One region of the Lysinibacillus sp. GJ-1 genome, then DNA from elsewhere that is predicted to be linked to it. Evidence: predicted binding sites of a transcription regulator. Region 1 holds the regulator's gene; the other holds the start of a gene.

Region 1 (5,567 bases):
AGGGATTGGTGCAGTTAGCATGGTGCCTTGTAGTAATGAAATCGCATTTGGTAGTGAATGTAGACGGTTTTCTGCAATTTCCAACATGGCTTCAGATGGATCGATACCGACAAAGGACCACTGTGGCCTTTGTTCAGCTAACTGTAGTATTTCATTGCCACTGCCTGAACCAACAACTAAAAAACTAGCATTCTCTTGTAAAGCGGATTGATAAAAAGTTTTCGTTAAACGTAGCATCGTATCGTAACTCGGTAAAGTACGACGAATGCCTTTTTCATATTCGTTCGCAAGTGTGCTGTTAAATTCCATCTGTGTATCACATACCTTTCAAAATAATTTTAAAATTGTCGAAACGATTTGAAACTATTTAGCGTATTGCTCCGTAAATAATAGTATTAATAAAAAGACATATTAAAAAGGGAAGGTTGAATAGATGGAAACAAAATGGTCTAAGGTCATCATACATGCCAGTGCGTTTTTTGCGCCATTTTTAGTGCCGATTATATTTTTCTTAATTAGTTCGGAAGAAGAAGTGAAAAACGTTTCTGTGCAAGCTTTATTGTTCCAAATCGCAATGGGCGTACTAATTGTCATTGCCAGCATTTTAAGTATTGTATTAATTGGTTTACCTTTCTTACTAATATTTATCGCTATGGTATACATCGTACCAATTATCGGAATCGTAAAGGCTATTTCAGAGGAACCTTGGCGTTATCCGATTGTCGGTCGCTGGGTATAATTGATAAAGACGCAAGTATATGCAAAAAGCATATGCTTGCGTTTTTTCTATAAGCAAAAAGGGTACATTAAACGATAAGTACGTTTTCGAGTGGTTAAAATTTTTTTACAATCAATCAACGATAAAAATTGCTTTAGACATTTCTCTGTGCGAATTAATTGCAATTATTTTTAAGCGTTTTGTATAATATACTCAAAGATAGTCAAAGATAGTCAAAGTCAGTGAGGTAAGCGAGGTGTATTCCTAACATGCGTAATATTTCAGACATCATAGAAGGCTACTTAAAGCAAGTACTTGAATTAGGTGGAGAAGGGCATATTGAAATTAAACGAAGTGAAATTGCTGATAAATTTCAATGTGTGCCCTCACAAATAAATTATGTAATTAATACAAGATTTACAGCCGAGCGGGGTTACCTTGTTGAAAGTAAACGAGGTGGGGGTGGATACATTCGAATTTTACGTGTCCGTGCAAACTCACAAATTGATTTGATTGATGATGTGCTCCTACAAATTGAAGGTGGAGCCTCGCAAACAGTGGCGGAGGATTTAGTATATCGTTTAATTGACGAGCAGGTTATTTCAAAGCGAGAAGCGAAATTAATGTTAGCAGCGGTTGACCGTTCGACTTTAGATTTGCAGCTACCTTTACGGGACAGCATTCGAGCGAAAATTTTGCGAGCGATGTTAACCACTATAAAATACGAAAAGCAAAAGTAAAGAGGTGAGGGAAATGATTTGCGAACATTGCAAGCAGCGCAATGCGACAGTAACTGTGACACAAGTTCAAAATGGGCAGAAGGTGGAGCACCATTATTGCGATGTCTGTGCCTCGCAGTTCCATCCGTTCCATGCAGAGTTTAAACAAGAGCCTGTATCGATTCAACAATTGTTATCCAATTGGTTTGGCTCACCTACATGGCAAAAAGTTGGTGAAAAACAGCAAGCGCCACCTCAGCAACAAACATGTCCACAATGTGGATTTACGTATAAGCGATTTTTAAAAGAAGGTAAATTTGGATGTACCAGTTGCTATGACACATTTAGTGAGCATTTGCCAAAGCTATTTAATCGCATTCAAGCGGGGCCACAGCATATAGGAAAAATGCCTGGTGCTCGAAGCAATGTTTTTGTCATTAAAAAGCAAATTGAAGATATTCGAAAACGCATGAAGGCCGCTGTTGACGAGGAGCAGTTTGAAGAAGCAGCGAAGCTTCGCGACGAAGCAAAAAATCTCGAACAGCAGCTACAATTCGAAGGTGGTGATGTGTCATGATGATTGAATCGTTTTTAGCGCGAGCTACACCTGCATGGATGGAAATGGAGGATGATTATTCAGATATCGTCATCAGTACACGCATTCGGCTTGCTCGAAACTTAGACGGCTATCGTTTCCCTTTAGTTTTTTCAGAAAATGAAGCGTTACAAGTAGAGCAGGCTGTGACACATGCCATTCAAGACAGTCCGAAACTTCAAGAAAGATATTCTTATTTTTCCATAAAAGATTTAACACCGTTACAACGTCAAATTTTAGTTGAAAAGCATTTAATTAGTCCACAGCTTGCGAAAAAAGAGCAAGTCGGCTCCATGTTGCTATCTGAAGATGAATCAATTTGCATTATGGTGAACGAAGAAGACCATTTACGCATTCAATGTATGACGGCGAGTTTTCAACTTCAGAAGGCATACGAGGAAGCAAATAAAATTGATCGTGCCTTAGAAGGAGCCTTGCCATATGCATTTCGAGATACTTTCGGCTATTTAACAAGTTGCCCAACGAATATTGGTACTGGCTTACGTGCTTCGGTTATGATGCACCTTCCCGCACTTACACTGACAGGTCAGATGAATCAAATTATCAATGCAATGACACGTTTAGGGATGACTGTCAGGGGTATATACGGTGAAGGTAGCGAAAATTTAGGTAATGTTTACCAAGTATCGAATCAGATTACACTAGGTAAAACAGAAGAAGATATTTTAGCAGACATTCAAAGTGTTGCAGAAAAAATTATTCAAAAAGAACGGCAGGCAAGAAATAAGCTAATGGAAAAAGCGGAACTTGCCTTAGAAGATCGGATATACAGAGCTTTAGGTACATTAACGCATGCACGCATTTTAACAAGTGAGGAAGCGGCAACCTGTCTATCGAATGTTCGTTTAGGTGTAGATTTACAGTTGATTCAAAATATTAAAGCAACCACATTGAACGAGTGTGTGGTCAGTATGCAACCAGGGTTTTTACAGCACTATGCAGGAGAAGCTTTACCACCTGCTGAACGAGATCGAGTTCGAGCAAAAATGCTCCGAGAGGCATTATTTCTTGAAACAATGAGTAAGCCTACTATAGGGGGAAAAGGAGAGGATTCATATGATGTTTAATCGTTTTACACAACGCGCACAAAAAGTATTACAACTTGCACAGGAAGAGGCAATTCGTTGGAAGCACGAATCAATAGGAACAGAGCACATTCTTTTAGGGCTTATTCGTGAAGGCGGTGGTATTGCAGCGAAAGCATTAGAAGCCATCGATATTAGCCCTCAAATGATTGAAGCGGGGATTGAAGAGTTAGTTGGAAAAGGAACAGAGGATGTTGGACCAATCGTTCATTACACACCACGTGCCAAAAAGGTAATTGAACTATCTGTCGATGAATCACGTAAATTAGGTCATTCCTATATCGGTACGGAGCACTTACTGTTAGCGCTTATTCGTGAAGGTGAGGGGGTAGCCGCTCGTGTGTTAAACAATGCAGGTGTAGGCTTAAACAAAGCTCGTCAGCAAGTATTACTGTTGTTAGGCAATAATGATAACGCACAATCTGGACAACAAGCGACGCAGGCTGCAAATACGCCGACTTTAGATAGCTTGGCGCGCGATTTAACTCAAATTGCTCGTGAAGGTTCGCTAGACCCAGTGATTGGTCGCAGCAAGGAAATTACACGCGTTATTGAAGTACTATCACGCCGTACGAAAAATAACCCTGTGCTAATTGGTGAGCCTGGTGTAGGTAAAACGGCAATCGCTGAAGGCTTAGCACAACAAATTATTAACAACGAAGTACCAGAAATTTTGCGTGATAAACGTGTTATGACGCTTGATATGGGGACAGTTGTAGCCGGTACTAAATACCGTGGTGAATTTGAGGATCGCTTGAAAAAAGTGATGGATGAAATTCGACAAGCAGGTAATGTTATTTTATTCATTGATGAATTGCATACATTAATCGGTGCTGGAGGAGCAGAAGGTGCAATTGATGCATCAAACATTTTAAAACCATCCCTAGCACGTGGAGAATTACAATGTATTGGTGCTACAACATTAGATGAGTACCGCAAGTACATCGAAAAGGATGCAGCGTTAGAGCGCCGTTTCCAACCAATTCAAGTGGATGAACCAACTGTTGAAGAAGCAATTCAAATTATTCACGGTTTACGCGATCGCTATGAGGCGCATCACCGTGTGAAAATTACAGATGAAGCAATTGAAGCAGCGGCAAAAATGAGTGATCGTTATATTTCAGACCGTTTCTTGCCTGATAAAGCCATCGACTTAATCGATGAAGCAGGGTCAAAAGTTCGCTTACGTTCATTTGCGGTGCCACCAAACTTAAAAGCACTAGAAGATAAACTTGAAAATGTTCGTTCTGAAAAAAATGCGGCTGTGTCTGGTCAGGAATTTGAAAAGGCTGCTTCGTTAAGAGATACAGAGCAAAAGCTAAAAGACGAAATTGAAACGACACGTAAAACATGGAAAGAAGAACAAGGCAAAGCAGAATCGAAAGTGACAGTTGACGATGTGGCAGCAGTCGTTTCTATGTGGACTGGGATACCAGTAGCTAAAATTGCCCATGAAGAATCAGCTAAACTATTACAACTTGAAGAAGAGTTACACAAGCGTGTTGTTGGTCAAGGCGAGGCAGTCGAGGCAATTTCTCGTGCAATTCGACGTGCAAGAGCTGGTTTAAAAGATCCAAAACGTCCAATCGGTTCATTTATTTTCCTTGGTCCTACAGGGGTGGGGAAAACAGAACTTGCTAGAGCGCTGGCAGAAGTAATGTTCGGTGATGAAGATGCGATGATTCGCGTTGACATGTCTGAATATATGGAGAAACATTCGACTTCACGTTTAGTCGGCTCACCTCCTGGTTATGTAGGTTTTGATGATGGTGGTCAGTTAACAGAAAAAGTTCGACGTAAACCATATTCTGTTGTGCTTCTTGATGAAATTGAGAAAGCTCATCCAGATGTTTTCAATATTTTACTTCAAGTGCTGGAAGATGGTCGTTTAACAGATTCTAAAGGACGTGTCGTTGATTTCCGTAATACGGTTGTTATTATGACTTCAAACGTCGGTGCGGATGCGCTAAAATATCAAAAAAATCTTGGCTTCAGCTTAGGAAGCTCAGAGTCGAAACATAAAGATATGAAGGGCACAATGCTTGAAGAATTGAAAAAAGCATTCCGTCCTGAATTCCTAAACCGTATCGACGAAATGATTGTGTTCCATTCATTAGAAAAAGAACACTTAAAAGAAATCATTTCAATGATGGCCAATACGCTAACAAAACGTCTGCAAGAACAAGATATTACGTTAGAGTTAACAGATGCAGCACTCAATAAAATTGCAGATGAAGGCTACGACCCTCAATATGGTGCTCGTCCACTCCGTCGTGCATTGCAAAAACAAGTGGAAGACCGTCTATCGGAAGAACTGCTGAAAGGCAATGTAGAAAAAGGAAACCAAGTCGTCATTGATTATGTGAATGATGAATTCGTCGTGAAGAAAAAAGAAGGCGTTTCAATTTCCAAATAAGCGGTTAGCCTAT
Region 2 (5,567 bases), 700 kb from region 1:
AAGAGCATGGTGAGGCATTAATGGATTTAATGAACGAATTTGAATTGAATGCAAAAACCATTGAACGCAAGAAGGGCTTTGTGACATACTTAAAGGAAGCGGAAAAGATTTCCGACTTTTTAAATATTGTCGGAGCCCATCAAGCCATGATGAAATTTGAAGATGTTCGTATATTACGCGATATGCGCAATAGTGTGAATCGTATTGTGAACTGTGAGACAGCAAACTTGAATAAAACAATAGGTGCTGCACTGCGTCAGGTAGAAAATATTCGATTTATCGAAAATTCCATTGGCTTGGATCAGTTGCCTGAAAAACTGCGCGAAATTGCACGCCTACGTGTGGAATATCAAGATGTGACGTTAAAAGAACTTGGTGAAATGGTATCAAGTGGAACGGTTAGTAAATCAGGAGTCAATCATCGATTGCGTAAAATAGACGAAATAGCAGATGCATTAAGAAGAGGTGAAAAGATAGGCGGTTAAGTTTTCATGCGTATTCGATATGAAAGCAAGCACAATCGCTTATTGTTCTTCTGCTGTTAAGTGAGGTAATATAATACTAATAGATGAACGGTAGTGAAGGGGAGTATTGCGAATGACTGAAAAAACAGTCCAGGTAAAATTAAAATTAGGACTTCAAGCTAGACAAGCAGCGTTGTTTGTACAGGAAGCAAATCGTTTCAGCGCTGATATTTTTCTTGAGAAAGACGATAAAAAAGTAAATGCCAAATCCATTATGGGTGTAATGAGCTTAGCCATTGCAAAAGGCACGAAGGTTGTTTTAAGCAGTGAAGGTAGCGATGCAGAGCAAGCGGTTTCATCCTTAGCTGCGCTTATTGAAAAGGAAGACTAATCAAAAACCTCTAAGTCACAAGAGCTTAGAGGTTTTTGATATGGCCGTTGGGCGGACACATATGAAAGTTGCGACTCGCGCTAGTGAGCGGATGTTTTATGTCTTACGTGAGAGCCTAGCACCCATTAAAAAAACCGCTAAGCCATTTGAGCTTAGCGGTTTTTCTAATTAGCGTTCGTTACGTACAAAAATATGGTCGATTAAGCCGTATTCTTTCGCACGTTCAGCTGTCATGAAGTTATCACGGTCTGTATCTCTTGAGATGACTTCTAATGGCTGACCTGTACGTTCAGATAAAATACCATTTAATTTTTCACGAAGGAATAAAATGCGTTTTGCCGCAATTTCAATTTCAGTCGCTTGACCTTGTGCACCACCAAGTGGTTGGTGAATCATTACTTCTGCATTCGGTAATGCATAACGTTTACCAGGTTCACCAGCAGCAAGTAGGAAAGCACCCATAGATGCAGCCATACCAATACAAATTGTTTGTACTTTTGGCTTGATGAATTGCATTGTATCGTAGATTGCCATACCAGCTGTAATCGAACCACCTGGTGAGTTAATGTAAAGAGAAATATCTTTATCTGGATCTTCTGCTTCTAAGAATAGAAGCTGTGCAACGATTGAGTTTGCAACGTTGTCATCAATCGCACTACCTAATAGGATAATACGGTCTTTTAGTAGTCGTGAATAAATGTCATAAGCACGTTCACCACGACTTGTTTGTTCAATAACTGTAGGAATTAAATTCATGTTAAATCCTCCTTAAAAAACTAAATTCGAATACTTTTACTGAAATCATCCATTATATTTCAGTTGTAACCTTATCATACACATTATAGTCAGGGAAGGTCAAATATTAACGCTGATATTAAGAAATAAAATATATAACAAAAATAAAAATTTATAGTTGAAAAATGGGCAAGACGTTTGTATAATGGAAAGGTCGTAAGTTAAAGTACAGTACACTATTTTGCAGGTATGCTTCTGAAATGAGGATTATCTACATGATGCTTTACCGTAAAGCCTTAGAGTGAGTACTTTTTTTATGTTCAATTGCCCTCGTGGTGTAATGGATAACACGTAAGATTCCGGTTCTTGCACTGGGGGTTCGATTCCCTCCGAGGGCGCCATTTTACTGATTATTTGATATACTTTTATAGCTCGTTCTCCTATAAGTAGTTTAGCAGCCTGCTTAGGGGAGAAAGAGAGGAATAGGGGGGAATATTGTCCCGTAGGCATTATTCCCAGATTTATTCCTTTCTAAACCTTCAAAAAGCAACAACTCCAAAAATTTTTTTTAGTGAACATACCGAACGTGAGGCTAGCATGCTAGCCCAAAAGAAGAATCCTATCTGAGGGGATTCTTTTTTTGTGCTCAAAAATATCTAAAATCTGTATAAAAACGATCTTAAAATTGCATAAGTATACATTTTGTGACAAGTATCTTGTTTTTATTACATAATTTTTCTTCATTATGCTTAGTAAAATTCATTTTTATGAAAAAATAATCACTTTTATACGAAATCGTATTGTATATCAACTCTATTGACACTATAATTGACCTAATAGTCTAACATTTCCGAATTGAGAAAAATGAAGTGGTCGGAAAATGATTAAATGTTTAGGGGGAAAAACTATGAAAAAACGTTTTTGGACGTTATTGATGATCGTGGCGGCATTTACGCTTGTGCTAGCGGGCTGCGGTGCTAAAGAAGACACATCTACTGGTGATGCACCGGCTGATGGTGGCGCGAAGGACAAGGTGTATAAGGTAGGAACAGAGGCTACATTTGCACCGTTCGAGTCAATTGACGATAAAGGCAATATTGTAGGATTAGATGTCGATATTTTGCAAGCGATTGCTGATGAAATGGGCTTTAAAGTAGAATGGGAAAACATTGGCTGGGAGCCAGTATTCCAAACAATTAAAAATGGTGAAACACATATCGGTGCATCTGGTATTACGATCAATGAAGAACGTAAAGCATCATTTGATTTTACAGAACCATATTATGAATCTCAATTATTAATCGTTGTAAAAGAAGATTCTGATATTAAGTCATTAGCTGATTTAAAAGATAAAAAGATTTCAGTACAAATTAATGCAACGGGTCATATGGCAGCAAAAAAATTACAAGGCGATGCAAGTACAAACATCATGGCATTTGAAAACCAACCAGTTGCTATTCAAGAAATGTTAAACGGTAACGTAGATGCAACAATTGGTGACAATGCAGTTATTTACGAATATATCAAGGCAAATCCAAATGCAAAACTTAAAGTAATTGAAGATGATGCATTTGAAAAAGAATACTATGGCTTTATGGTGAAAAAAGGCAATACGGAGTTATTAAAACTATTAAATGAAGGTCTACAAAAAATTAAAGACAATGGTAAATTAGCAGAAATTACTGGTCAGGACTTTAAGTAATAAACGATGCCGTTAGCCGAATCATGCTAGCGGCTCATTTGATTTACTAGGGGATTTAATAGTAGAGAATTTGAATGGGAAAGTAGGGGTTCTGATGGACATCTTTGATTTACAATGGGACATAGTTTGGAACTACCGTGATATGTTTATACGTGGTATAGGTATAACAATCATTTTAACACTCAGCGGTTATTTTGGTGGTATTATTTTAGGCTTACTATTAGGTTTAGGAAAACTATCGCAAAATAAGTTAATTTACTGGCCATCTAAACTATATGTGGATTTATTCCGTGGAACACCAATGCTTGTGCAAATTTTACTAATTCATTTAGCGGTTATTCCAACAATTTTTGGTCATTCATTAGGTTATATGGTTTCTGGTATTACAGCACTTGTATTAAACTGTGCTGCTTATAATGCAGAAATTTTTCGTGCGGGTATTCAGAGCATTGATAAAGGGCAAATGGAAGCAGCACGTTCACTTGGCTTAACACACAATCAAGCGATGAAAAAAGTAATTTTACCACAAGCCTTTAGACGTATGATTCCACCACTTGGTAACGAATTTATTGCGTTACTAAAAGATTCTTCTCTAGTAACGGTTATTGCAGCACCAGATATTTTATATGCAAGTAAAGTAGTAGCGGGTGCGAGTTTCCGTTTCTGGGAACCGTATATTGTCGCTGCCCTACTATACTTGGTTTTAACATATGTTGTAACAAAGGTAGTCGCATTTATAGAGAAGCGATTTAGCAATAGTTATGTCCCTCGTAAAGCAGAAGGGAGAGAAGCAAGATGATTAAAATTGAAAACCTACACAAATACTTTGGGAAGCTCGAAGTATTGAAGGGCATTGATTACGAAATACAAGAGAAGCAAGTCGTTTGTGTCATTGGTCCTTCAGGGTCAGGGAAAAGTACTTTTTTACGTTGCATCAATATGCTGGAAGAAGTAACGGACGGTGCCATTTATATAGAAGATATCAAGATAAATGCACCAAAAACAAATATTAATGCCATTCGAGCAGAAGTCGGGATGGTATTCCAACAGTTTAATTTGTTCCCTCATATGAATGTCATTGATAATGTCACGATGGCGCCGATGCAAATTCGCAAAATGAGCCGTTCAGATGCAGAGCAACTAGGTCATGAGCTTTTGAAAAAGGTCGGTCTTGATAGCAAAGCTTATAGCTATCCTGAGCAGCTTTCAGGTGGACAACAACAACGAGTAGCGATTGCTAGAGCGTTAGCGATGAAACCAAAGGCTATATTATTTGATGAACCAACTTCTGCACTTGACCCAGAAATGGTGAAAGAAGTATTAGATGTTATGAAAAATCTAGCTTCTGAAGGGATGACAATGATTGTAGTCACACATGAAATGGGCTTTGCACGAGAAGTGGGCGACCGTGTTGTGTTCATGGATGGTGGTTTTATAGTAGAGGAAGGTACGCCAGAAGAGATTTTTGGTAATCCACAAAATGAGCGAACAAAGGCTTTTTTAGGGAAAGTTCTTTAATTTTTAATAATAGGAAAAACCATTCATCGCATTTCGCAATGAATGGTTTTTTGTTATTAATGGAGGGGATTTGTAGTAGTGCCGTACGAATCAAGCAATGCACGCATATCTTGTTGTGAGTATTGCGGCACTTGATAATAGCCATGCTTATTTTGGTAAATAGAAAGTTCGTATGCCATTTCGATACAGTTGGGAATACTATCAGCAACAACACGACGCACAACTGGATTTGTTGTTTCTGTCGCTGCTGCCGTTAAACATTTAGCAGACCCTTTATGTGCACCAAGCAAGAAGCCAGAAATGATTTCATCATTAATCTCACTCACATTTTGCATTGGCTTTTTCGGCTGTGAAGGCGTAATGCCATATTGGAAGTTGTTTCCTGTTTGCATTTCATAACGACCTGTTGGCACAGATGGATCATGTCCTGTTTTAAATGACTCCACAATCGTATTGTACATACCGAGTGTGAAATTATATTGATTGTCCAAAATGCTAAGTAATTCTGGATCTTTTACTTGCGGACGTAAAAGCATGGATTGATTCAGACATGCAATAATTTCGCCAATTGCTTCATGCATGTCCATTACTTCATGTCCACCGTGGTTTAGGCTTTGTTGTTGATTAGATGATGTTACATCATTTGATTCATTATAAAAAGATTGTGACAAAAAAAACGCCTCCTGAATGTATAGTTTGTTGCAGTAATTAGTATGTCTTGTTCGCCATATTTCATACGACATAAAACTGTTTGCAT

Evidence for each region. Region 1 encodes CtsR, which represses protease genes until heat stress. Its sites were predicted from a motif close to ATGGTCAATAAAGGTCAAACA; they were not measured.
Region 2: a site for CtsR is predicted at 1,697-1,717, ahead of clpP (ATP-dependent Clp endopeptidase proteolytic subunit ClpP). Genes of this name have one in related genera too.

Annotation. Positions count from the first base shown of each region.
Region 1 is NZ_CP088912.1:4,567,419-4,572,985, reverse strand. It holds gene LO754_RS22795 (class I SAM-dependent methyltransferase) at 1-309, opposite strand, end outside; gene LO754_RS22790 (DUF4870 domain-containing protein) at 434-739, shown strand; gene LO754_RS22785 (CtsR family transcriptional regulator) at 988-1,458, shown strand; gene LO754_RS22780 (UvrB/UvrC motif-containing protein) at 1,472-2,014, shown strand; gene mcsB (protein-arginine kinase McsB) at 2,011-3,120, shown strand; gene LO754_RS22770 (ATP-dependent Clp protease ATP-binding subunit) at 3,110-5,554, shown strand.
Region 2 is NZ_CP088912.1:3,866,146-3,871,712, reverse strand. It holds gene whiA (DNA-binding protein WhiA) at 1-485, shown strand, start outside; gene LO754_RS19170 (HPr family phosphocarrier protein) at 598-855, shown strand; gene clpP (ATP-dependent Clp endopeptidase proteolytic subunit ClpP) at 1,024-1,611, opposite strand; tRNA gene LO754_RS19160 (tRNA-Arg) at 1,917-1,991, shown strand; gene LO754_RS19155 (basic amino acid ABC transporter substrate-binding protein) at 2,498-3,292, shown strand; gene LO754_RS19150 (amino acid ABC transporter permease) at 3,387-4,091, shown strand; gene LO754_RS19145 (amino acid ABC transporter ATP-binding protein) at 4,088-4,810, shown strand; gene LO754_RS19140 (spore coat protein) at 4,867-5,481, opposite strand.